One region of the Candidatus Clostridium eludens genome, then DNA from elsewhere that is predicted to be linked to it. Evidence: riboswitches for the same ligand, from Rfam matches in the RefSeq annotation. Region 1 holds a riboswitch; the other holds the start of a gene.
What was found. A riboswitch is a leader RNA that binds a small molecule or an ion and turns the genes downstream of it on or off. The one in region 1 is predicted to bind FMN.
Positions count from the first base shown of each region.

Region 2: it holds a riboswitch for FMN, as region 1 does, so the genes downstream of both, ACJDU8_RS19225 (ECF transporter S component) here and ribD (bifunctional diaminohydroxyphosphoribosylaminopyrimidine deaminase/5-amino-6-(5-phosphoribosylamino)uracil reductase RibD) in region 1, are expected to answer to the same signal.

Region 1 covers NZ_JBJHZX010000022.1:2,528-15,037, reverse strand. Annotated here, with positions in the region: gene ACJDU8_RS14705 (alpha/beta fold hydrolase) at 1-264, shown strand, start outside; gene ACJDU8_RS14700 (ABC transporter ATP-binding protein) at 499-2,217, shown strand; gene ACJDU8_RS14695 (ABC transporter ATP-binding protein) at 2,221-4,065, shown strand; gene ACJDU8_RS14690 (transglutaminase domain-containing protein) at 4,253-5,677, shown strand; FMN riboswitch at 5,822-5,940, shown strand; gene ribD (bifunctional diaminohydroxyphosphoribosylaminopyrimidine deaminase/5-amino-6-(5-phosphoribosylamino)uracil reductase RibD) at 6,149-7,258, shown strand; gene ACJDU8_RS14680 (riboflavin synthase) at 7,296-7,949, shown strand; gene ACJDU8_RS14675 (bifunctional 3,4-dihydroxy-2-butanone-4-phosphate synthase/GTP cyclohydrolase II) at 8,053-9,255, shown strand; gene ribH (6,7-dimethyl-8-ribityllumazine synthase) at 9,278-9,742, shown strand; gene ACJDU8_RS14665 (flavodoxin) at 9,924-10,349, shown strand; gene ACJDU8_RS14660 (DUF3793 family protein) at 10,531-11,145, shown strand; gene ACJDU8_RS14655 (DUF1002 domain-containing protein) at 11,237-12,109, shown strand; gene ACJDU8_RS14650 (YqfO family protein) at 12,157-12,501, shown strand.
Region 2 covers NZ_JBJHZX010000035.1:25,401-37,023, reverse strand. Annotated here, with positions in the region: gene ACJDU8_RS19255 (branched-chain amino acid aminotransferase) at 1-17, shown strand, start outside; gene hpf (ribosome hibernation-promoting factor, HPF/YfiA family) at 411-938, shown strand; gene secA (preprotein translocase subunit SecA) at 1,102-3,606, shown strand; one part of gene prfB (peptide chain release factor 2) at 3,631-3,708, shown strand; one part of gene prfB (peptide chain release factor 2) at 3,710-4,741, shown strand; gene ACJDU8_RS19235 (MutS-related protein) at 5,028-6,695, shown strand; gene ACJDU8_RS19230 (Tex family protein) at 6,903-9,056, shown strand; FMN riboswitch at 9,148-9,265, shown strand; gene ACJDU8_RS19225 (ECF transporter S component) at 9,361-9,987, shown strand; gene ACJDU8_RS19220 (hypothetical protein) at 10,111-11,623, shown strand, end outside.

The DNA of each region.
Region 1 (12,510 bases):
TTTAATGCTTTAAAGGATATACATAAACCTAGGGTTATTGAAAAAATACCTAAAAACTTACCTATATTTTCAATATCAGGGAGCAAAGATCCTTTTGGAGATAATGGCAGGGGTATAAAGGAACTGTTTAAAATATATAAACAATATGGAATTGAAGATGCCACTTATAAAATATATGAAAATGGACGACATGAGATGCTTAGAGAAGTAAATAGAAATGAGGTGATGAAAGACTTACACAATTGGTTATATAATCATATATAGATGAAATTAAAGAATTCCAGTAGATATTGTCATATCCTAAGAGAATTATTAATAATATAAAATAACTTTCTATAGTTTTTCTATAGGAAGTTTTTTATTTGATTAAGTGGACAATTTGTAGATATGGCTCAAATAGATTTCTTAATCGTGCATTAAAAAGAATTTTTATATTTGAATTTATTTTCTAAAAATAATATTATTAATAAATAGAATGAATTTTGGGAGTGTATATATTTGAAATTTATGAAAAAATATATAAATAAGTACTGGAAAGGATTTTGTCTTGCTATATTTTTTCTTTCTATTGAGGCATTATGCGATTTAATGCAGCCTACTATAATGTCCAAAATAGTTGATATAGGTGTGGCAAACAAACAGATGGATTATGTAATTCAAAAAGGATTGATAATGCTTCTGGTTACGGCCGTGGGAGCAATGGGAGCTTCAGGACGTAATATATTGTCTGGAAGGGTGTCTCAAAAATTTAGTGCAGAACTGAGAGCAGATTTATTTGAAAAGATTCAAAGTTTTTCTTTTGACAGCATTGATAAATTCGAAAGCAGTTCTCTTATAACACGTCTTACCAACGATGTAACTCAAGTTCAAAATTTTGTTAATGGACTTATGAGAATATTTGTAAAGTCACCTCTTGTGTGTATTGGAAGTATTATCATGGCATCAAGGCTTGATTTACATCTTGCAATAATACTTTTTATTATAATACCAATTGTAGCTGTATTTATATTTTTGAATATGAATATAGGATACCCATATTTTATGAAGGTTCAGATAGCTTTAGATAGAGTGAATTCTGTAATGAGGGAGTATTTGTCCGGTGTAAGGGTGGTAAAAGCTTTCAATAGATTTAATTATGAAAGTGAAAGGTTTAAAGGTGCAAATGAGGAATTAGGAAGGCTATCGGTCATTGCAATGCGTGTAATGGCAATATTTTCTCCTACTAGAAGTTTAGTTATAAATATAGGAATAGTATGTGTTTTGTGGATTGGAGGAAAATATGTCAACAGTGGCAGTATGCAAGTAGGACAAATAATTGCATTCACAAATTATATGACTCAAATATTATATTCAATTATGATGATATCTGCAGTTTTTAATATGTTTGTAAGATCTAAAGCTTCTGCAATACGTATTTTTGAAATAATTGAGGAAAAAAGTAGTATTAACTTTAATGAAGGTATTTCAAACTTAAAACAAAGTGGAAGAATAGATTTTGAAGATGTGAGCTTTTCCTATGCAAATGGCCATCAGGTTATTTGTGATATTAGCTTTACTTGTATGCCAGGGGAAACCTTGGGAATTATTGGAGCCACAGGTTCAGGTAAAAGCAGCCTTGTAAACTTAATTCCAGGATTTTATGATGCAACCTCTGGAAGAGTAAAGGTTGATGGAGTAGATGTAAAGGATATAAATAAGAAAATTTTAAGAGAAAAAATAGCCCTTGTACCCCAGAAGACAATGCTGTTTACAGGAAGTGTTCTGGAAAATATAAGATGGGGCAAAGAGAATGCTTTACTGGAAGAGGTAAAAAAGGCAGCTGAAGTTGCAGAAGCGGATGAGTTTATATCTAGCTTCCCGGAACAATACAATACAAGACTTGGACAGGGAGGAGTCAATTTTTCAGGAGGTCAAAAACAGCGAGTTTCCATAGCTCGTGCATTAATTAAAAAACCTGAAATACTTATACTTGATGATTGTACAAGTGCTGTAGATGCAGCAACGGAAGTTAAGATAAGAGAAAAACTTAAAAAGTATTCAAGTAATTTGACTTGCATAATAATTGCCCAGAAAATATCATCTGTAATATCTGCAGACAATATAATTGTGCTGGATGAAGGGAAATTGGTGGGGATGGGAAAGCATGGACAGCTTATGAAAAACTGTGAGGTTTATAGAGATATTTTCTTGTCTCAAGTTGGAAAGGAGGTAATTTAATATATGGGTGAGAGGGACAAATATAATAAGAGTGATATAAAAATGCCTCTGGGACCGAGAAGAGGAGTAAGAGGAAGAGGAAGTATCGGTCCTGTGGAAAAACCAAAAAATTTTAAGAAGACCTTATTTAGACTTTGGAAGTATTTCGGAAGTGAAAGAAGACTTTTAGTCATAATATTTATGTTTGTAATAATAGATTCTATTATAGGCCTTCTAGGACCCTACCTTATAGGAAAATCTATTGATGCTATGTCAGAATTAAAGGGAAAAGTGGATTTTAATCTATTGTCTGTAATGGTTATATTACTTTTAGTTACATATATATTAGATGGAATTTTGACTTTCTTTCAAGGGTGGCTTATGGCTGGTACTGCTCAGAAAATAGTGATGAATCTTAGAAGAAGTCTATTTGACAAACTTCAAAAATTGCCCATTTCTTTTTTTGACACCAATACTCACGGAGAGATAATGAGTAGGTTAACTAATGATATAGAAAATGTAAGCTCTACCATATCACAATCCACTACTCAGCTTATGTCAGCAGTAGTGACAGTTTTAGGATCTTTTATTATGATGCTCATCTTAAGTCCTATTTTGACTTTTGTAAGCCTTATTACAGTGCCTATGGTATTTTTTCTTACTAAAAGTATAGCAAAGAATACCAGCGTATTGTTTAAAAGGCAGCAGGTAGAGCTTGGAAAACTCAATGGACATATAGAGGAGAATATATCAGGTATTCATGTGGTAAAGGCTTTTAATCATGAACAGAAGGCCATAGAAGAATTTAAAGAAATAAATGGCAATCTAAATCAGGTAGGATTGAAAGCTCAAATTTGGTCTGGATTTTTGATGCCTATTATGAATGTAATAAATAACATAGGTTTTGCTGCTGTAGCTGGTGTGGGGGGGATCTTGGCTGTAAAAGATATTATAACTGTGGGAATTATAGCTAGTTTTTTAAGTTATTCCAGACAATTTGCAAGACCATTAAATGATATAGCCAGCATATTTAATACACTTCAGTCTGCTGTTGCCGGTGCCGAGAGAGTATTTGATATATTGGATGAAAGAGAGGAGATGGAGGATAATACTGAAGCTATAACTCTTGAAAATACAAGAGGTCAGGTTGATTTTGAAAATGTAAATTTTAGTTATAGAAAGGACGTTCCAATATTAAATAACATAAGCTTTAAGATTAATCAGGGTACAAGTGTTGCCCTTGTTGGACCTACAGGAGCGGGAAAAACAACTATTGTAAACTTGCTTGCCAGGTTTTATGATGTGTCCAGTGGAAAAATTTTAATTGATGGAATAGACATAAGGAATTATACAAGAGATAGTCTTAGAAAGTGTTTTGGCATAGTTCTTCAGGATACCTATCTTTTTACAGGTACAATACTTGAAAATATTAAATATGGCAGATTAAATGCGGATTTTTCACAGGTTAAAGAGGCAGCAGAGGCAGCAGGTGCAGATCAGTTTATTGAAAAATTTCCTCATAAATATGATACTATGCTTCAGGAAGGAGGAAGCAATTTAAGCCAGGGAGAGAGGCAGCTTATAGCTATAGCAAGAGCCATACTTTCAGAGCCTTCCATACTCATTTTGGATGAAGCTACAAGCAATGTGGATACCAGAACAGAGCTTAAAATACAAGAAGCCATGCGTAAACTTATATGGAGAAGAACCAGTTTTATAATTGCCCACAGACTAAGTACCATTAGAGATTCAGACATTATAATGGTAATAGATGGAGGAACAATCGCAGAAGCTGGAGATCATAATGAGCTAATGAGAAGAAAAGGAATATATTACAACATGTATTTTAATCAGATAATTAATAATTGAATAAGGTATCTTAAAATTAACAAGTCGAATATGCGTAATGACTGTGAGGGTTTTTAAAAATATGAAATATGTTAATAAAAATGATTAAAAATGTTAATTGATTTGTAACACAATTATAATATAGTTATTTTAAGTTAATTATTAAAAAGATTTTTAAGATGTCTAAATATTATATGGAGGTGATAAAGTGTTTAAAAAGATATGTAAGTTTATGATAACAGGTATGGTAGTTATTTTACTATTCTCCGGTGAAAGTTGTTATGCTGCAGGAGAATATAGAATTTGGAACAATAGTAGTATTTCTGCTGTAAGCAGTAATAAAATTTGGACTATTACTTTTAATAGAGATGTTGATTTAGACTCTGCAAAAAATTCTATAAAAATATATGAACAGGACACTAGTACACCTTTAGAAGTTAATATTATAAATACTTCCTCAAACACAGTACAGGTTTCTCCAGTAAGTTCATACGTAGAAGGGAAAGACTATGTTTTAGTGGTAGATAGCAGCTTAAAATCTATTGACGGTAAGGAATTAACCCAAGGAGTAAAATATAATTTCACAGTGGAGAAAAATAGTTCCCAGAGTCCAGCTGACATAGAAAGCTATTCACAATACTATGATGCCATAAAAAGTGCATTAGATAACTATGAAGATACTTTAATTTTAAATATAGGCAGTTATGATAAAGACACATATAGTTTGGATGTTATAAACAAAATATTAATTGATTATCCTGATCTAAGGGCAAGATATTTAAGCGCAGCAAGCAATATTGAATATACGAGTCCTGTAAAAGTTACTATAAATTTCAAATACATAGATACAAAGGAAAATTTAATAAAGAAAGAAGAGGCTGTGCAGGAAAAGGTTGATAAAATAATCAGTACTCTAATTACTTCTGATATGAAAGATTATGAAAAGGAACTGGCACTTCATGACTATGTAGTTAATAATACTAAATATGATGAAAGAGCATATACAGGTAATATGCCAGAAGATTCCTATACGGCTTATGGGGTCTTGATGAATGGAGTCGGAGTGTGCCAGGGCTATGCAGATGCTATGGATAGACTGCTTATAGCAGCAGGTGTAGAGTGTAGGATGGTAATAGGAGATGCAAATGATGGCAATGAATGGATTGGACATGCATGGAATATAGTAAAAATACAAGGGGAGTATTACCAGCTAGATTCTACTTGGGATGATCCTGTTACAAGTGATGGTTCAGATACGCTTTCTCACTCCTATTTTAACATAACCGATGATCAGATTGCTAAAGATCATAGGTGGGATAGGGATGATTATCCTGAGTGTACTAGCACCAAATATAGTTTTGATAACCTTAATGTAACCGAGAAAGACGTTTATGGTAATGATATAAAAGTTGCTGATAACTATAATGATTTTTATAGTGCAGTAGAAGAGGCATTATCACAGGGAGAAAAGTCTGTAAGTGTGAAAATATTGAATTATGATTCAAGTAAGTATAATATATCACAGATTTTGAATACAATATGCAGGAAGTATAATATTTCAGATGAAATTACTGTAACTACCTATCCAGATGAAATTTCAGGGGCAAAGTATGTTACCATAGTAGAATCTTAAATCATTGTCAGTTAAAAATATGAAATTTTACATTATCAGCCATTAAATTCAATAAAGCTGTAATATAGATTACAATTTTTTTAAAGTTTTTATTGACAAGTGAAAAAAAGAAGTATATATTAGAGTTGTAGTTAAAACTTAATAACATGCTTTCGGGGCAGGGTGAAATTCCCGATCGGCGGTTATAGTCCGCGAGCTGAGTATCAGCAGGAACTGGTTGGATTCCAGTACCGACAGTAAAAGTCTGGATGGAGAAAGTGGAGCATTTTTGTAGTATGTAATTTTGTATGTACTTAGTTGTTTTTATTGTGTTTATTCATCCCCTGAAGGTTTTCTTCGGGGGATTTTTGAACTGAAAAGTTAAATTAAGCATGTAGTTAAGTATGGATAAAAATAAGCCCAGCTTTTATATTTTTATTTGTAAAATTTACAATAAAAGTAATAATGTTCTTTTGGGATAGGAGGAATTCTATGAGTCATGACAACAGAGATGAATATTATATGAAGATGGCTTTGGACTTAGCTTTAAAAGGAGAAGGATTTGTAAATCCAAATCCTCAAGTAGGAGCTGTTATAGTAAAAGAAGGCAAAATAGTGGGTAAAGGTTACCATGAATTTTACGGAGGACCACATGCTGAGGTGTATGCATTAAGAGAAGCAGGAGAAAAAGCTGTAAATGCAGACATGTACGTAACATTAGAACCTTGTTCCCATTATGGAAAAACTCCACCTTGTGTGGAAGCTATAGCAAATTCAGGAATAAAAAAAGTAGTAATTGCATTAAAGGATCCCAATCCGCTGGTTTCAGGCAGAGGCATAGAGCTTTTGAGAAATAAAGGAATAGAAGTAGTTACAGATGTTTTAGAAAAAGAGGCACTGGCTGTAAATGAAATATTTATAAAATATATTACTGAAAAACTACCTTTTGTCATATTAAAATCTGCAGTAACTCTGGATGGAAAGATAGCAACTGTTACGGGAGAATCAAAGTGGATAACTTGTGAGGAATCCAGAAATTTTGTTCATCATATAAGAAACAGGGTTATGGCAATTGCGGTAGGTATAGGTACTATACTTTTGGATGATCCTCTTTTAACTACAAGGCTTGAAAAAAAATGCAAGAGTCCTACAGCTGTAATTTTAGATTCTAAACTTAGAATACCTCCAAACTGTAAGATTTTTAATACACTTAACCACAGGAGAATTATAATAGCCTGTACAGAGGAACATAATATAACAAGAAGACGTGAAATTGAAAGTATGGGAATAGATGTAGAGGTTTGTCCTAAAGATGAATCTGGATATATAGACTTAAAGTATTTAATAAAAAAATTAGGTAATCTAGGAATAGATAGTTTGCTTATAGAAGGTGGGGGTACACTGAATTTTTCAGCCTTAGACTCCCAAGTTGTAGATAAAGTTGTTTATTTTATGGCTCCTAAAATTATAGGAGGACTAAATGCAAAAACTTCCGTAGAGGGAAAGGGAGTTGAAGATTTAAATAAGGCAGTGAAATTAAAAAATATTAATTTTTCAAAATCAGGAGAGGATATTTTAATTCAAGGATATGTAGAAAAATAATTTTAATATAAATGTAAAAATAGAGGGGGTAAAATGTTTGTTTACCGGATTAGTGGAAGAAATTGGGCGAGTATTGGAAATAAAAAGTGGAGAAAATTCTTCTAAAATATCTATTTCTTCTAAAAAAGTTTTAGAAGAAGTTAAATTAGGAGACAGCATAGCTGTAAATGGAGCCTGTCTTACGGTAACAAATTTTACCGGAAGCTTCTTTACAGTAGATGTAATGGCTGAGACTTTAAGAAAAAGTAATTTGAAATTTTTAAAAAGAAACAGTAGCGTAAATTTAGAAAGAGCAGTTAAGGTAGGGGAAAGACTGGGAGGACATATAGTAACAGGACATATAGATGGAATTTGCAAAGTGGTAGATATAAAGAAAGAAGATATAGCTACCTGGCTAACTTTACAGCCTCCTTTGGAATTACTAAAATACATGGTTTCAAAAGGCTCTGTAACTTTGGATGGAGTAAGCCTTACCATAGCAGAAGTGGGTAAAGAGTGTATTAGTGTATCGCTAATCCCACATACTAAAGCACAAACTATTTTACAATATAAGAGCCCAGGCGATGAGATAAATATAGAGTGTGATTTGATAGGCAAGTATATTGAAAATCTTATTTTAAGACGAGATGAAAAGCCTGCTGAGAGTTCTAATGTAACAGAAGAATTATTAAGGGAATATGGCTTTGTGTAAACAAAAAACTAGGAAATAGAATTGGTGTCTTCACCGAGTTAACATAATTAATAGAATGTAGATAAGTTTTGTAATTATTAATATTAAAGAGGAGTTGAAATATATGAATAACAAATTTAGTAGCATTGAAGAAGCTTTAGAAGATCTTAAAAAGGGCAAAATGATTCTGGTAACTGATGATGAAGACAGGGAAAATGAGGGAGATTTAATTTGTGCTGCAGAATTTGCCACCCAGGAAAATGTAAATTTTATGGCAACATATGCAAAAGGACTTATCTGCATGCCTATGAGTAGTAAAATGATTTCTAAATTAAACCTTTCACAAATGGTTTCAAATAATACAGATAACCATGAAACAGCGTTTACGGTGTCCATTGACCATATAAGCACAACTACAGGTATTTCAGCTGCGGAACGATCTATAACTGCGCTAAAATGTGTAGAAGAAGATGCTAAACCAGAGGACTTCCGAAGACCAGGTCATATGTTTCCGTTACGTGCAAAAGAATATGGAGTTTTGGAACGTAATGGACATACAGAGGCTACTGTTGATTTGATGAAATTGGCGAATCTAAAAGAATGTGGACTTTGCTGTGAAATAATGAGAGATGATGGTACTATGATGAGAACTTCAGAGCTAATGGAATTTGCAAAAGAATATGAACTGAAGTTTATTACAATCAAGGCTCTCCAGGAGTATAGAAAACAAAAAGAAAAACTCATAGAACAGGCAGTACATACAAAGCTGCCAACTAAATATGGGGAGTTTACAGCTTATGGATATGTAGACAAAATAAATGGAGAACATCATGTGGCACTTGTAAAAGGTGATATTTCAAAAGGCAATTCAGTTTTGTGCAGGGTACATTCTGAATGTTTGACAGGAGATACTTTTGGATCAGTTCGCTGCGATTGTGGGCAGCAATATGCAAGAGCTATGACTCAAATTGAAGAAGAAGGAAGAGGTATCCTTCTGTATATGAATCAAGAAGGACGGGGAATAGGTATAATTAATAAATTAAAGGCTTATGCATTGCAAGATAAAGGACTAGATACTGTTGAAGCAAATATTGCACTGGGTTTTGAAGATGATTTAAGAGATTATTATGCTGCTGCACAAATTTTAAAAGATTTAGGTGTAGAAAATGTACGTCTTATGACAAATAATCCTGATAAGGTGAAACAGTTATCTAGTTATGGTATAAATATTACAGAAAGAGTACCAATCCAAATGAAGGCATCGGCCTATGATACTTTCTACCTTAAAACAAAACAGGAAAAAATGGGACATATTTTAAATTATTAATATATTAAAGGAGACTAAAAAGATGAAAGTTTATGAAGGAAAGCTAAATGCCGGAGGCTTGAAATTCGGAATAGTTGTAGGAAGGTTTAATGAATTTATAGTATCAAAATTGTTATCCGGAGCTTTAGATTGTTTAAAAAGACATGGTGCAGAAGATGATAATATAGATATAACCTGGGTGCCAGGAGCATTTGAAATACCTATGATCTCAAAGAAAATGGCCTTTTCACGAAAATATGATGCAGTTATATGTTTAGGGGCTGTAATTAGAGGATCAACACCTCATTTTGATTATGTGTCCAGTGAAGTTTCAAAAGGTGTAGCCCATGTTTCACTGGAAAGTGATGTTCCAGTTATATTTAGTGTGCTTACTACAGATAATATAGAGCAAGCTATAGAAAGAGCAGGAACTAAAAGTGGAAATAAAGGTTATGACGGAGCTATGGCTGCTATAGAAATGGCTAATTTAATCAAGGAATTAGAATAATCATATAAGTATATCCTACTCTTTAACAGGTTCCTATGATGGTGTAACTATCATAGGAACCTGTTTTTATTTCAGGTGTTTAAATTTTAGAACTATTGACAATTGAAATAAAGAGATATATTATATAATTGGTAATGAAATTCATTATCAATTATATGAAGAGCTTTAGGAGATGATAAAAGTGAGTAAAGTAAATATTATTTATTGGACAGGCACAGGAAATACAGAGGCTATGGCTAAATTAATTGAAGAAGGTGCTAAAGAAAAAGGTGCGGAAGTTAAACTTTTGCATGTTTCAGAGGCAAGTGTTGATGATGTAAAAGGTGCAGATGTAGTATTATTAGGTTCTCCGGCTATGGGAGCAGAAGTCATTGAAGAAAGTGAAATGGAACCTTTTGTAGAGTCTGCTGCCTCTGCTGTGTCTGGAAAAAAGCTAGGATTATTTGGATCCTATGGATGGGGTGATGGCGAATGGATGAGAAACTGGGTAGAAAGAATGGAAGGCTATGGTGCCAATCTATTAAATGAAGGATTAATTGTACAAGAGATGCCAGAAGGAACTTCAGAAGAGGAATGCAAAAATTTTGGACGGGAAGCAGCTAACTAGCAAATAAGCATCTTCGGGCATTTTTAAATAATTAACTAATTAAGATACCTTAAAATGGTTAAATAATCAAATTGAAAATTGGATATTATAATAATACCTACAGGATTCTAAGTTTGAAATATATTACAATGTATATTTTTGTCTTGGGATCCTAGTATTATATTAAAGGAGTTGGTAGAATATGAAGAATTTAAATGAAGAATTTATTGAGTCTATTTACGGTGCAGATGAAAAAGAGTATATGATGAATCTTATAACCTATGCAATATCGCCTACCATTGCAGGATACAAACCATCTTCCATAATTAATATATCCAATAAATATAAAAATATGTATAGTTTGTGGTGTAAATATGGAAATGAATATTTGGAAAACATAAGTTTAAAAGTATTTGAAATTTATAAAAAAGAAAATATAATAATACTTTTATTTTATAATGAATCAATGTTATCTGAAGTATTATGTTATAAAGACAATGCTGAGTTTTTAAACAAGTTTGGATATTCTAGTTCTATGTCTTTGATTAATAAGTTAAATCTTCTGAAGGATAGATATGAGTATAATTCTTGTCCTCATGAAATTGGAATTTTTTTAGGCATACCTGTTAGAGATGTAGAGGATTTTATAAACTGCGGTGAAAAAAAATGTATATGCTGTGGTTATTGGAAAGTTTATAATGATAAGGAAAATGCACTAGAAATATTTAAAAATTACGATAAATCAAAATATAACTTTTTAAGATTGCTTGAAAAAAATATAGGATTGGTAAAAGTAGTAGAAATGCTGTCTTCCTAATTAAGCTTTATATATTTACAATTTAGTACTTTTTATATTAATAAATGTAGTATATTATAGTTATTAGTATATTAAAAAGGAGATTTTAAATATGAAGTTTAGAGCATTTACTAGTAAATTATTAGTATTATTTATGATTTTATCTATGGTGTTGTTACCGGGGGTAAATAAAGTCTATGCAGATGCCTATAAGGTTGTTACTTTAGGAGGAGATCTTACAGACAAGCAAAAGAATGATATGATGGAATATTTTAAAGTTAATAAGCAGGAAGCTAATGTGATAGAAGTAAACATAGATGAGGAAAAAAAGTATTTAGGAGATGTGGCAAGCAGTGAGCAAATAGGAACTAAATCCATATCCTGTGCTTATGTGGAGCCGACTTCCAGCGGAGGATTAAATGTATCCACAAACAATATATATTGGGTCAGCAGTAGTATGATAAAAAATGCCCTCATCACTGCAGGAATAAAAAATGCTAATGTTAAGGCAGCTGCCCCTTTTAATGTATCTGGAACTGCAGCCCTTACAGGTATTTTAAAAGGTTTTGAAAACAGTACCGGAGGCACTAAAATCAGTGAAGAAACAAAAAAGGTGGCCAACGATGAATTGGTAACCACGGGAAATTTAGGAGATAAGATAGGAAAAGACCAGGCGGCTGGCTTAATAAATGAAATAAAAACTGAGGTAGTTAAAGAAAATCCTAAAACAGAAGGAGAAATAAAAACTATAGTTCAAAATGTAGTTAACAATTATAATGTAAATTTGACCTCTGAAGATATAAATAAAATAGTTTCACTAATGAGTAAGATAAATGGTTTAAATTTGAATTTTTCTGATTTGAAAGATCAATTAAATAATGTGGCAAGCCAATTAAAAGGAAGTATATCATCTGAGGAAGCTAAAGGATTTTTTGCTAGGATTATAGAAGCTATTAAAAATTTTTTTGCAAGTTTTTCTAAGTAAAAAATTTCAATAAAAATCTATAATATTCATTTTAAGAGGTGGTACTTTTGGAGTATGAAAATTTTAAAATAGAAACTTTTATACCAGAAGATTATGTGACTAAATTAAGGGAGAGTTTAAATGATATAGGAGCACTTAGCATAGGAGGAAATTATGACAATTGTATGTCTGTTTCTAAGGTTACAGGATATTGGAGGCCTCTTGCTGGAGCAAATCCTTTTCAAGGCCAAGTAAATGAGATTAGTAAAGAAGAGGAATGTAAAGTAGAATTTTGTTGTAATAGTAAAATAATAGATAAGGCTGTAAGTGCTATAAAAAAAGTTCATCCCTATGAAGAGCCGGTAATAAATGTAATTCCGCTAGTGGACATTCCTTTTATTATAAACCCCTGATAGATATCT
Region 2 (11,623 bases), on a different contig from region 1:
GGATTGTAGAAGTATAAAAGTAACGTTCTGATATTTTAAAAATAGCAAATTTAAAAAATAACAAGTCAAAGATGTGAGGAATATTTTATATAGGACAAGATAATGGTTTATAAGGTTCTGCAATGGTATTATGTAAAATAGGTCAATATATTGACTTGTTATTTTTTTTAGGTATCTAACACTGGTAATATAGGTATTTCCGATTTGTGGTGAAGTAGCTCTAAACTATGTAGGACAAAGCCTGCGAAAACTAAATTTTTATTAATTTACTATTAACTCTATTGTAATTTATGGTGAACAGTATTAAAATGTAATTAACAATTAATAATAATTTTGTAAATATAATTTTATAAAATTTATCCTTTACATATCTATATGCCAAGGATAACAATAAGAAAGGGGCTGGAAATATGAAAATAACTGTAAATGGAAAAAATATTGTGCTGACAGAGGCATTGAAAAGTGCAGTAAGGAAAAAGCTATCTAAGATTGACAAGTATTTCAACCCTGATGTAGAAGCTCATGTTACATTAAGTGTGCAAAAGAATAGACAGAGGATCGAGGTTACAATTCCATTTGGAGGGGTTATACTAAGAGGAGAAGAAGAAAATGATGATATGTATGCTTCAATTGATTTGGTTTTAGATAAATTAGAGGGACAGATAAGAAAACAAAAAACAAAGCTTTTGAAAAGAAACAATTCTAAATCTTTAAAGTTTCAGCTTATACCAGATGTAGAAGGAACTGATGAAGAAGAACATAAAATAGTGAGGACTAAAAGATTTGCGGTAAAGCCTATGTCATCAGAAGAAGCAGTTCTCCAGATGGAACTTTTAGGTCATAGTTTCTTTGTATATCAGGATGCTGAAAATGGAGATGTAAATGTGATATATAAAAGAAGAGACGGAAATTATGGATTAATAGAACCTGAATTTTAGAAGTTAACTACAGGGAGGAAGCTAAGCTTCCTCTCTTTATGGTTTGAGATATACATTAATTGTTAAATGTGAAACTGGTGTTTAAGTTGAATAGCTTATAATTAGGTGATATAATCTAAAAGATGTACTTTTTTATAAAATTTAACGGGTGAGGATGAAGAGAATGAAACTTTTTCAAAAAATATTTGGCTCATACAGCCAAAGAGAGGTAAGAAGAATTATACCTATAGTTGATAAGATAGATAGTTTGGACTCAAAAATACAGGCATTAAATGATGAACAACTTAGGGCAAAGACTGATGAATTTAAAGATAGAATTTCTAAGGGAGAATCTTTAGATTCAATACTGCCTGAAGCTTTTGCGGTTGTTAGAGAAGCAGGATATAGAAATGTAGGATTAAAACAATATAGAGAGCAGCTCATAGGAGGAATAGTAATCCATCAGGGAAGAATAGCAGAAATGAAAACTGGTGAAGGTAAAACTCTTGTTGCTACTGCACCAGCATATTTGAATGCTCTTACAGGTAAAGGAGTTCATATAATTACAGTAAATGATTATCTTGCAAAAAGGGATAGAGATACCATGGCACCCATATATGAGGCATTAGGACTTAAAGTAGGTGTTATTTTACATGACATGAGCCAATCTCAAAGGCAGGAAGCCTATAACTGCGATATAACCTATGGAACTAATAGTGAATTTGGATTCGATTATTTAAGAGATAACATGGTTATCTACAAAGAGGAAAGAGTTCAAAGAAAACTAAATTTTGCTATAGTGGATGAAGTGGATTCTATTTTAATTGATGAGGCTAGAACACCACTTATTATTTCGGGAGAAGGAGAAAAGTCAACTGAATTTTATAATATTGCAAGTGGCTTTGCCAAATCTTTGGAAAAGGAAGATTACACAGTAGATGAAAAAGCAAATGCAGTAATGCTCACTGATACAGGAATAAAGAAAGCGGAAAATTTCTTTAGTCTTGAAAATTATGCTGATCCTGAAAATATGGAAATACAACATTATGTAGTTCAAGCGTTAAAGGCAAATTACATAATGAAAAGAGATAAAGATTACATGGTGAAAAATGGAGAAGTGCTCATAGTAGATGAATTTACGGGAAGAATGATGGAGGGTAGAAGGTATAGTGATGGGCTTCATCAGTCTATAGAAGCTAAAGAGGGAGTTAAAGTAGAAAGGGAATCTAAAACTCTTGCTACTATTACTTACCAAAATTACTTCAGAATATTTAACAAATTGTCAGGTATGACTGGTACTGCACAGACTGAAGAAAATGAATTCAGACATATATATGGATTGGATGTAATAGTAACACCTACTCATAAGCCAATAATAAGAAAAGATTTTCCAGATGTGGTGTATAAAAGTGCAAAAGGTAAATTCAAAGCCATAGCTGACGAAATATATGAGACTTACAAAAAGGGCCAGCCAGTTCTAGTAGGTACAGTAAGTATAGAAAAATCTGAACTTCTTTCAGATATGTTGAAGAAAAGGGGAGTACCACATCAAGTTCTAAATGCAAAATTTCATGAGAAAGAGGCAGATATAATTTCTTATGCAGGTCAAAAGGGAACTGTTACCATAGCTACTAATATGGCAGGACGTGGTACTGACATAAAATTGGGAAAGGGAGTAATTGCCTTAGACGGATTGAAAATAATAGGAACAGAAAGGCACGAATCAAGGAGAATTGATAACCAGTTAAGAGGACGTTCTGGACGTCAGGGAGATCCAGGTATGTCAAGATTTTATGTATCCCTGGAAGATGATCTTATGAGAATATTTGGCTCAGATAGACTTCAAGGTATAGTTGAAAAATTAGGACTTAAAGATGATGAAGCTATAGAAAGTAAAATGGTTTCAAATGCTATAGAAAATGCACAGAAAAAGGTAGAAGGCAATAATTTTGATATAAGGAAAACTTTACTTCAATATGACGATGTAATAAATAAGCAAAGAGAAATTATATATAAGCAGAGATCCCAAGTACTTGAAGGAGAAGATCTAAAAAATGATATACAGGATATGATAAAGAGTTTAATAAATTCTATTGTAGATTCCCATATATCCGGTGTAGAAGAGGAGTTTGAGGATGAAATAGTAAAACTCATTGAATATATTGAGGATATATACATACCTAAGGGTTCTATTAAGGCAGAGGATATTACAAATCTTTCTAATGAAGAAATTAAAGATAAATTTATAGAAATAGCTCAAAAAATCTATGAACAGAAAGAAATAGAGTTTACTCCAGAACAGATGAGGGAAATTGAAAGAGTAATATTGTTAAGAGTTGTTGATACCAGATGGATGGATCATATAGATGATATGGAACATTTAAAAAGGGCTATTGGACTTAGGGCATATAGACAGCAGGAACCAGCGCAGGCATATCAGTTTGAAGGCAGTGAAATGTTTGAGGAAATGATCTATAATATAAAGCTGGATACTATAAAATATCTACTTCATGTACAAATTGAGAAGGCTCCAGAAAGAGAAAGAGTAATTAAAAATGTAATTACCAATCAAGGAGAGGATTCTGCAAGAAAAAAACCTGTGAAGAAAGAAAAGACTGTAGGGAGAAATGATCTTTGTCCATGTGGTAGTGGGAAAAAATATAAAAATTGTTGTGGAAGAGTTATTTAAAATATATAAATGGAAGGTGATTGTATGCTGTTGCAATTAGAGGAAAGCCTTAATAAGTTAAATAGTTTAAGTGAAAATATAAAAGAAATAAGGGAGTCTCTTTGACTTAGATAATTTGAAAAACAAAATAGAGGAATTACAGGCAAAAATGCAAGAACCTGATTTTTGGAATCATATAGATACTGCACAGAAGGTAGCCAGTAAGGAAAAAGATCTAGAAGGTAGACTAAATAGATATACTTTATTACTACAAAAGGTGGAAGATGCTAAGGTTTTATTAGAGATTATAAAAGAAGAGGATGATGGGGTATCTTTTGAAGAAGTTATAAATGATATAAAAGATATAGAGTTTCAGGTTGACGCATTTAAAACAGAAATACTTTTGTGTGGAGAATATGATAAAAATAACGCTATATTAAATTTACATGTAGGTGTTGGAGGCACAGACGCACAGGATTGGACAGAAATGCTATTGAGGATGTATACAAGATGGGCAGAAAGAAAAGGATATAAAGTTAGTACTCTAGATATGCTTGAAGCAGAGGATGCAGGAATAAAGAGTGTATCTCTTAGTATTACTGGAGAATTTGCCTATGGATATTTAAAGAGTGAAAAAGGTATTCATCGTTTGGTCAGGATATCACCATTTAATGCCAATGGAAAGAGACAGACTTCTTTTGCATCTGTAGAAGTGCTTCCTGAACTCACAAGTGATCAGGACATAGAAATAAGACCTGAGGATTTAAAGGTAGATACATTTAGGTCAGGAGGTGCAGGAGGACAGCATGTAAATAAAACTGAGTCTGCTGTGAGGATAACTCATATACCTACTGGAATAATTGTACAGTGCCAAAATGAAAGAAGCCAACATTATAATAAAGATCAAGCATTGAAAGTATTAAAGGCAAAGCTTGTGGATTTAAAAGATAGAGCTCATAAAGATAAAATAGAAGATCTTACAGGAGAACTTAAGGATATGGGATGGGGAAGCCAGATAAGATCTTATGTATTTCATCCTTATAATTTGGTAAAAGATCATAGAACTGGTGTAGAAAATGGTAATATATCTTCTGTAATGGACGGTGATATAGATACTTTTATAAAGGGTTATTTAAAACAACAAAGTGGTAAATAGTAAAAAGGTGCTGAGGGTAATTGTAACCCGAGAGCATCTTTTTATTGCGGATTTTATAGCAGTCTAATTTATCTTTGCTGTATATGCACATAAATGGTATAATATAGTTGATTTTGGTTATATTAGAGATTATTTAATTAATTCTATAGCAATTTGTAATTTTGCTGATATTTGTGTGCGGCTTGCATTAATTTGTTTTATATACAAATCAATTATATTCCCAAATCAAGAGGTATATTTAAATTTGCAAAGTATGAAAAAATTAGAAATGAGGAGAAAAAATGAAATGGAAGCTGTTATAGGATACATAGTAATGATTTTCATTTCTGCGAGTTCAGATATAAAGAACAATAGTGAAATTAGAAAAAGAATAATATTACAGTGGGGAAAAGAACCAGAAAAAAAGTACAACGGGGAAGATATGGCCAGTATATCAAAGTATTTCATCAATAGAATCCAGCATGGAAAGGAAAATTTCTTTATTGATGAAATCACCTGGAATGATTTAGATATGAATGAAATTTTTCAGGATGTGAATAGCACAGAGAGTACTCCAGGGGAAGAGTGTCTATATACTATTTTAAGAGAGCCATTATATAATGAAGAAGAACTTAAACATAGACATGAAATGATAAATTTTTTTAAAGATCATGAGGATGATAGAAAAAGCCTTCAATATTTACTGGCTAAACTTGGGAAAAGGAGAGGACTCTCCATAACTGATTATTTTTATAGTGGCAGTGAAAAGAGAAAATCCTCTTTAACTATTTATAGAATATTAGGAATTATGCCTCTAGTGTCAGTAATTTTAGTTTTTTTTAATATACATCTGGCAGGTGCCTGGTTAATAATATTTTTTGGGATAAACATGGCAGTACATTATAATGAAAAAAATAAGATAGACCATAAGTTACGGGATTTTATCTATATGATTAAAATAATAAAATGTGCTAATTCAATTTTAAAACAAAATATAAGTAACTTAGAATATTATAACCAAAAAATTAAAGGTTCTTTAAATTCCATAAGAAGTATCAAAAATGTATCTTTCAATTTAAATAATAATGGTACAGATATATCCTTGATGTTTGAGTATGCTAATATACTTTTTTTAAGGGATTTGGTAAATTATGAAAAAATGTGTATTGCCCTTGAGAAAAAAAGTTATGAATTTAAAGTTATATTTCAGTTAGTAGGAATTTTGGACAGTTGTATAGCAATTGCTTCCTATAGGGACAGGTTGCAGTTTTATGCTGTTCCTCAATTATATAAGTGCAGTGAAAAAAAAGAACAAAATATTGAAATTCATGATATAGTCCATCCTCTTATAAAAAGTGCTATAGGGAATTCTATAGATATTTTAGATTCTATTTTAATTACGGGTTCAAATGCTTCAGGAAAATCAACTTTCTTGAAGACTGTTGCTATAAATATAATATTTGCTCAAACTATATGTACTTGTACTGCAAGGTATTTTAAATCTTGTTATGTAAAATTGTATACTTCCATGGCACTTAAAGATAACATATTTACCAATGAAAGTTATTATATTGCAGAAACTAAGTCGCTGAAGAGAATCATTGATAGTTTAAACGAACAAATACCAACTATATGTTTTGTGGATGAAATACTTAGAGGAACTAATACGGTGGAAAGAATAGCGGCTTCTTCTCAAGTTTTAAAATATTTGACTGTAAGCAACTGTATATGCATAGCTGCTACCCATGATATAGAGCTTACCTACATGTTGGAAATGTACTTTAAGAATTATCATTTTCAAGAGAAAATTGTAAATGGTGAAATATTATTTGACTACAAAATTCATAATGGTAGGGCCACAACCCAGAATGCTATAAAACTTCTAGGTATTTTAGGATATAACAATGATATTGTAAGTGAGGCCCAAGAGAAAGCAGATAAATTTTTACAGCAAGGAATTTGGGAAGTGTTATAGTACATAAAAATTGCACAGAAGTTTTTCATATGCTAAAAGATAAGTCTATATTAATTTGCAAAAATCTATATAAGTGTTGTAATATATTTTTAGTTAATTAGCTTTATATAAATTTATAAAACCTTTACCCTAAATTTACTTAAAAGTTAATTAACAGGATGTTTACATAAATTGAATACAATCAATAAGATTGGGCAGGAGGTCAAAATGAACAATATAACAGACATATTAGTTAGGGAACTGGACGTAAATAAAAAATATGTAGATAATGTAATAGAATTATTGGATTCAGGTAATACAGTACCCTTTATAGCTAGATATAGAAAAGAATTAACAGGAAGTATGAGTGATATCACTTTAAGAAAACTAGCAGAAAGGCTTACATATCTTAGAAATCTTAATACTAGAAAAGAAGATGTACTGAGAATAATAGAAGAACAGGGTAAGCTTACAGAAGAATTGAGAAAATCCGTAGAAAACTCCAATACTTTAACAGAGGTTGAAGATATATATAGACCCTATAAGCCAAAAAAGAGAACCAGGGCTATTATTGCAAAGGAAAGAGGCTTAGAAGCACTTTCTCAAATAATATTAAGTGGTAATTTTGCAGATAACATAGAGAAATATGCAGAGCAGTTTATAAATGAAGAAAAAGAAGTAAATTCCATAGAAGATGCACTTGCGGGAGCAGTAGACATAATAAGTGAAATCATATCCGATGAAGCCAAATATAGAAAGTGGATGAGAAAATTTGTCCAAGATAATGGAACAATTGAAACAAAAGGTGAAAGTGAAGAACCAACTCCGTATGAAATGTATTATGATTACCGTGAAGCCGTAAAGTCTATTCCCCCACACAGAATACTTGCTATAAACAGGGGAGAGAAAGAAAAAGTCTTATCTGTGAAAATAACTTGCGATATGGATAGAATAATAGAATATCTAAAGGGTGAATGTTTAAAGGGAAATAAAGTAACTGATAGTTATATAGAAAAAAGTGTAGAGGATTCTTTAAAAAGACTTATATATCCTTCTGTTGAAAGAGAAATAAGAACCCAGCTTACAGATATAGCAGAAGAAGGTGCCATAAAGATATTTAAGGCAAATTTAAAGGCACTTTTAATGCAGCCTCCTATAAAAGGAAAAAATGTACTTGGATATGACCCTGGGTTTAGGACAGGATGTAAGATAGCAATTTTAGATGATACGGGAAAACTTTTGGATACAGCTACAGTTTATGCTACTGTGCCACAAAATGATATAGAAGGTGCCATAAAGATATTGAAGAACTTAGTATATAAATATGATGTTAGTGTTGTATCTCTTGGGAATGGAACTGCAAGCAGAGAGTCAGAAGAAGTAATAGTAAGACTTATAAAAGAAGTAAAAGAAGAAAAGAATAAGACTCTCTATTATGTAGTGGTATCTGAGGCTGGCGCTTCTGTATATTCTGCTTCAGAGCTAGCTGCCAAAGAATATCCTGACATAAATGTATCTTTGAGGGGCGCAATATCCATAGGAAGAAGACTGCAGGATCCACTAGCGGAACTTGTAAAAATAGATCCTAAATCTATAGGAGTAGGTCAATATCAACATGATGTTTCTCCAAAAAAATTAGATGAGTCCTTAGAGGGTATCGTAGAAGATTGTGTAAATAGTGTAGGTGTAGATTTAAATATGGCAACAACATCATTATTATCCTATATATCGGGGGTAAATTCAGGTATAGCTGCGAATATTGTAGCCTATAGGGAAGAAAATGGTAAGTTCAAAAATAGAAAAGAGCTCTTAAAAGTTAAAAGGCTGGGGGCAAAAGCTTTTGAACAGTGTGCAGGATTTTTAAGGGTTATGGAAAGTGATGAACTACTTGATAATACATCGGTGCATCCAGAATCCTATAGCGCTGCTAAAAAGCTTTTAGAAACCCTTGGATATAACAGTAAAGATTTAAAAAATAGCGGCCTTACAGACATAGATAACAGAATTGAAAAAATTAGTATAGATAGTGTGTCGAAGGAACTTAGTGTAGGAATTCCAACTTTAAGAGATATAATAAAAGAAATAAAAAAACCAGGAAGAGATCCCCGGGAAGAATTACCGAAACCCATATTGAAAACAGGAATAGTTGATATGAGCCAGCTTAAACAGGGAATGGTACTTGCAGGTACAGTTAGGAATGTAGCAGATTTTGGTGCTTTTGTAGATATAGGCGTCCACCAGGATGGATTGGTACATATAAGTCAAATGTCTGATAAGTTTGTAAAGCATCCTTTAGATGTAGTTCAAGTAGGAGATATTGTAAATGTAACTGTGCTTGAAGTGGATGAAAAAAGGAAAAGAATTGCGTTAAGCATGAAATAGATATCAATATTTATTAATAAATAAAAATTATTTTAACAATGTATTGAATTTTGTCGTTAAAAGTATTATAATGAAATCGTTGAAATTAAAATATGATCTTCAGGGCGGGGTGGAATTCCCCACCGGCGGTATAGCCCGCGAGCTGTTAAACAGCATGATCCTGTGAAATTCAGGGGCCGACAGTACAGTCTGGATGGAAGAAGAGAGAATAGTATGTTTATTAGCCCTGGTATTTTTGCCAGGTTTTTTTTATTGAACTGTTCACCTAGAAGATTATACTTAATATTTTAGGAGGGTATTTAATATGAATAATAGTAAATTGAATAGGTTAGTTAAGGTATCATTATTAGGTGTAATAGGATTTTTACTTATGTTCATGGAATTTGCAATTCCAATATTCCCATCATTTTTGAAAATTGATATAAGTGACTTACCAGCTTTAATCGGAGCTTTTGCATTGGGACCTGGAGCTGGAATTGCCATAGAATTTTTAAAAAATGTACTGCATGGAATATTTGATGGGACAACCGGGTTTGTAGGAGAATTAGCAAATTTTGCTGTGGGTTCAGTTTTGGTTTTTACAGCAGGATATATGTATAATAGAAATAAAACTAAAAAGACGGCAATAATTGGTTTGGGAACAGCAACTGTTACTATGTCAATAGCTGCTGCATTGTTAAATTATTTTATATTGCTTCCGCTTTATGAGAAACTCTTTAAATTTCCTATAAGTGCAATGGTTGCAGCAGCAGGAAAATTAAACAGTATTGTAACAGATTTAACTACATTTGTATTATTTGTTATTGTACCATTTAACTTGTTGAAAGGCATAGCCCTTACTATCCTTACACTAGTTCTTTATAAGAGTGTTTCTCCACTGTTAAAGCAAGAGCATAGCAAATTTAGCAAATCAGAAAAAGCGAAAATTTAACAGAACATAATAATTAATAAAAATCCGGGGGTTACTCCGGATTTTTTATGTTTATGAAATAGTAATTCTATACGATAATTTATATAATTTTAATTAAGAAATATTTTTAACAAATTACAAAGGGTGATTAAGTTGGCGGGAATATGGAATATAAATAGTGTATATAATGCTAATAGCAAACAAATATCTACAAAGTTGTCTTTTCAGATAGGAGAGAAATTTTCTGCTAGGGTTTTAAATCTGAATAAATTAACAGGAGAAATACTTTTGAAACTCTTGGACGGATGGCAGTTTTCAGCGGAAATAGACAATCCTGAAAGTATTTTAGAAAATAAACTTATAAGACTACAAGTAGAAGGTTTTGAAAATGATAAGCTTAAATTAAAAGTTGTTAAGTCAGAAGAAAGCCAGCAAAATGAAAGTAAGGATTCTATAAAACTTTTCATTAAAGAAAATTCTCTTAACTTAAACAGTGAAGATTATGAAATCATAGAAAAGATGGTTAAAAGTGAAATACCACTTACTAAGGAGAATATCTCCAATATAAAAACTATATTGGATTTTATAAATAAAATAAAACAATACCCAAAGGAGGAAGATGTATTTATACAAAATTATCTGCTTAGTAAAAGTATAAATCCTGATAGCCAAAAAGGAGATGCGATAAAAGACACTCTAAAAAATTTTTTTAATGAATTGAAAAACATAGATAAGGAAGATTTATTTATTTTTTTAGAAAATAATGTGGAATTAAATGAAGATAATATAAAAAGTTTTAATAATGTATTTAAGAAGGATAGTACCATATATAACGAAATTAAGTATTTAGGAGATATTTTAAAAAGCGATAAATCAATTTATAATAATGAGGAAAACAATGATAATGTGAAACAATCTAATTCATATAAAAATGGAGAAGATAATAGTATTGGCAATAAAGTAAATACTTTAAAAGCTGATGAAAAAATTAATTATTCAAATCAACCAAAATTAGATGTTAATACAAAGTCTAGTGTAATTGAAAATAATACAGAGTCCGATAAATTAAATAAAATTTTAGATGAAGTAAAAAACGTAAATACCGAAGAAAAGCTGCAGGTTAATAATAGGAATAAATTGGATATAAATGAAAATGTTGATTCTAAACAGACATATGAAAATAATAATAAAAGTGTATTGAGTAATACTTTAGATTTTGATGGAAAGATGAAGGAAATGTCTTCCCATAGTGCTAGAAATGCTAATATTATTGCTGAGAACATAGATGAAATTGTAAGTCAGATAAAAGATCAGGTAAATGCGAAAACAGATGAAATAAAAGATATTATAAGGCAGTTTTTAGAACAAAAGAGTGATGGTAAAAACGAATTTTCTAAAAATATAATTTACCAATTAAACAATAATATAAATGATTTTAAATTATTTAATACTATTTCTAACTCATATTATTATATGGATTTACCTATAAATCTGAATGATACAGATTATCAGTGTAAACTTATGATTAAAGATGATAGAAAAAAAGGAAAAAAAATAGATTCCACTAATGTTAAAATAATTACATCTATAAGTACTGAGAATATGGGAGTAGTAGATGCCTATTTAACAGTAAATAATAGTAAAATGAATATAGACA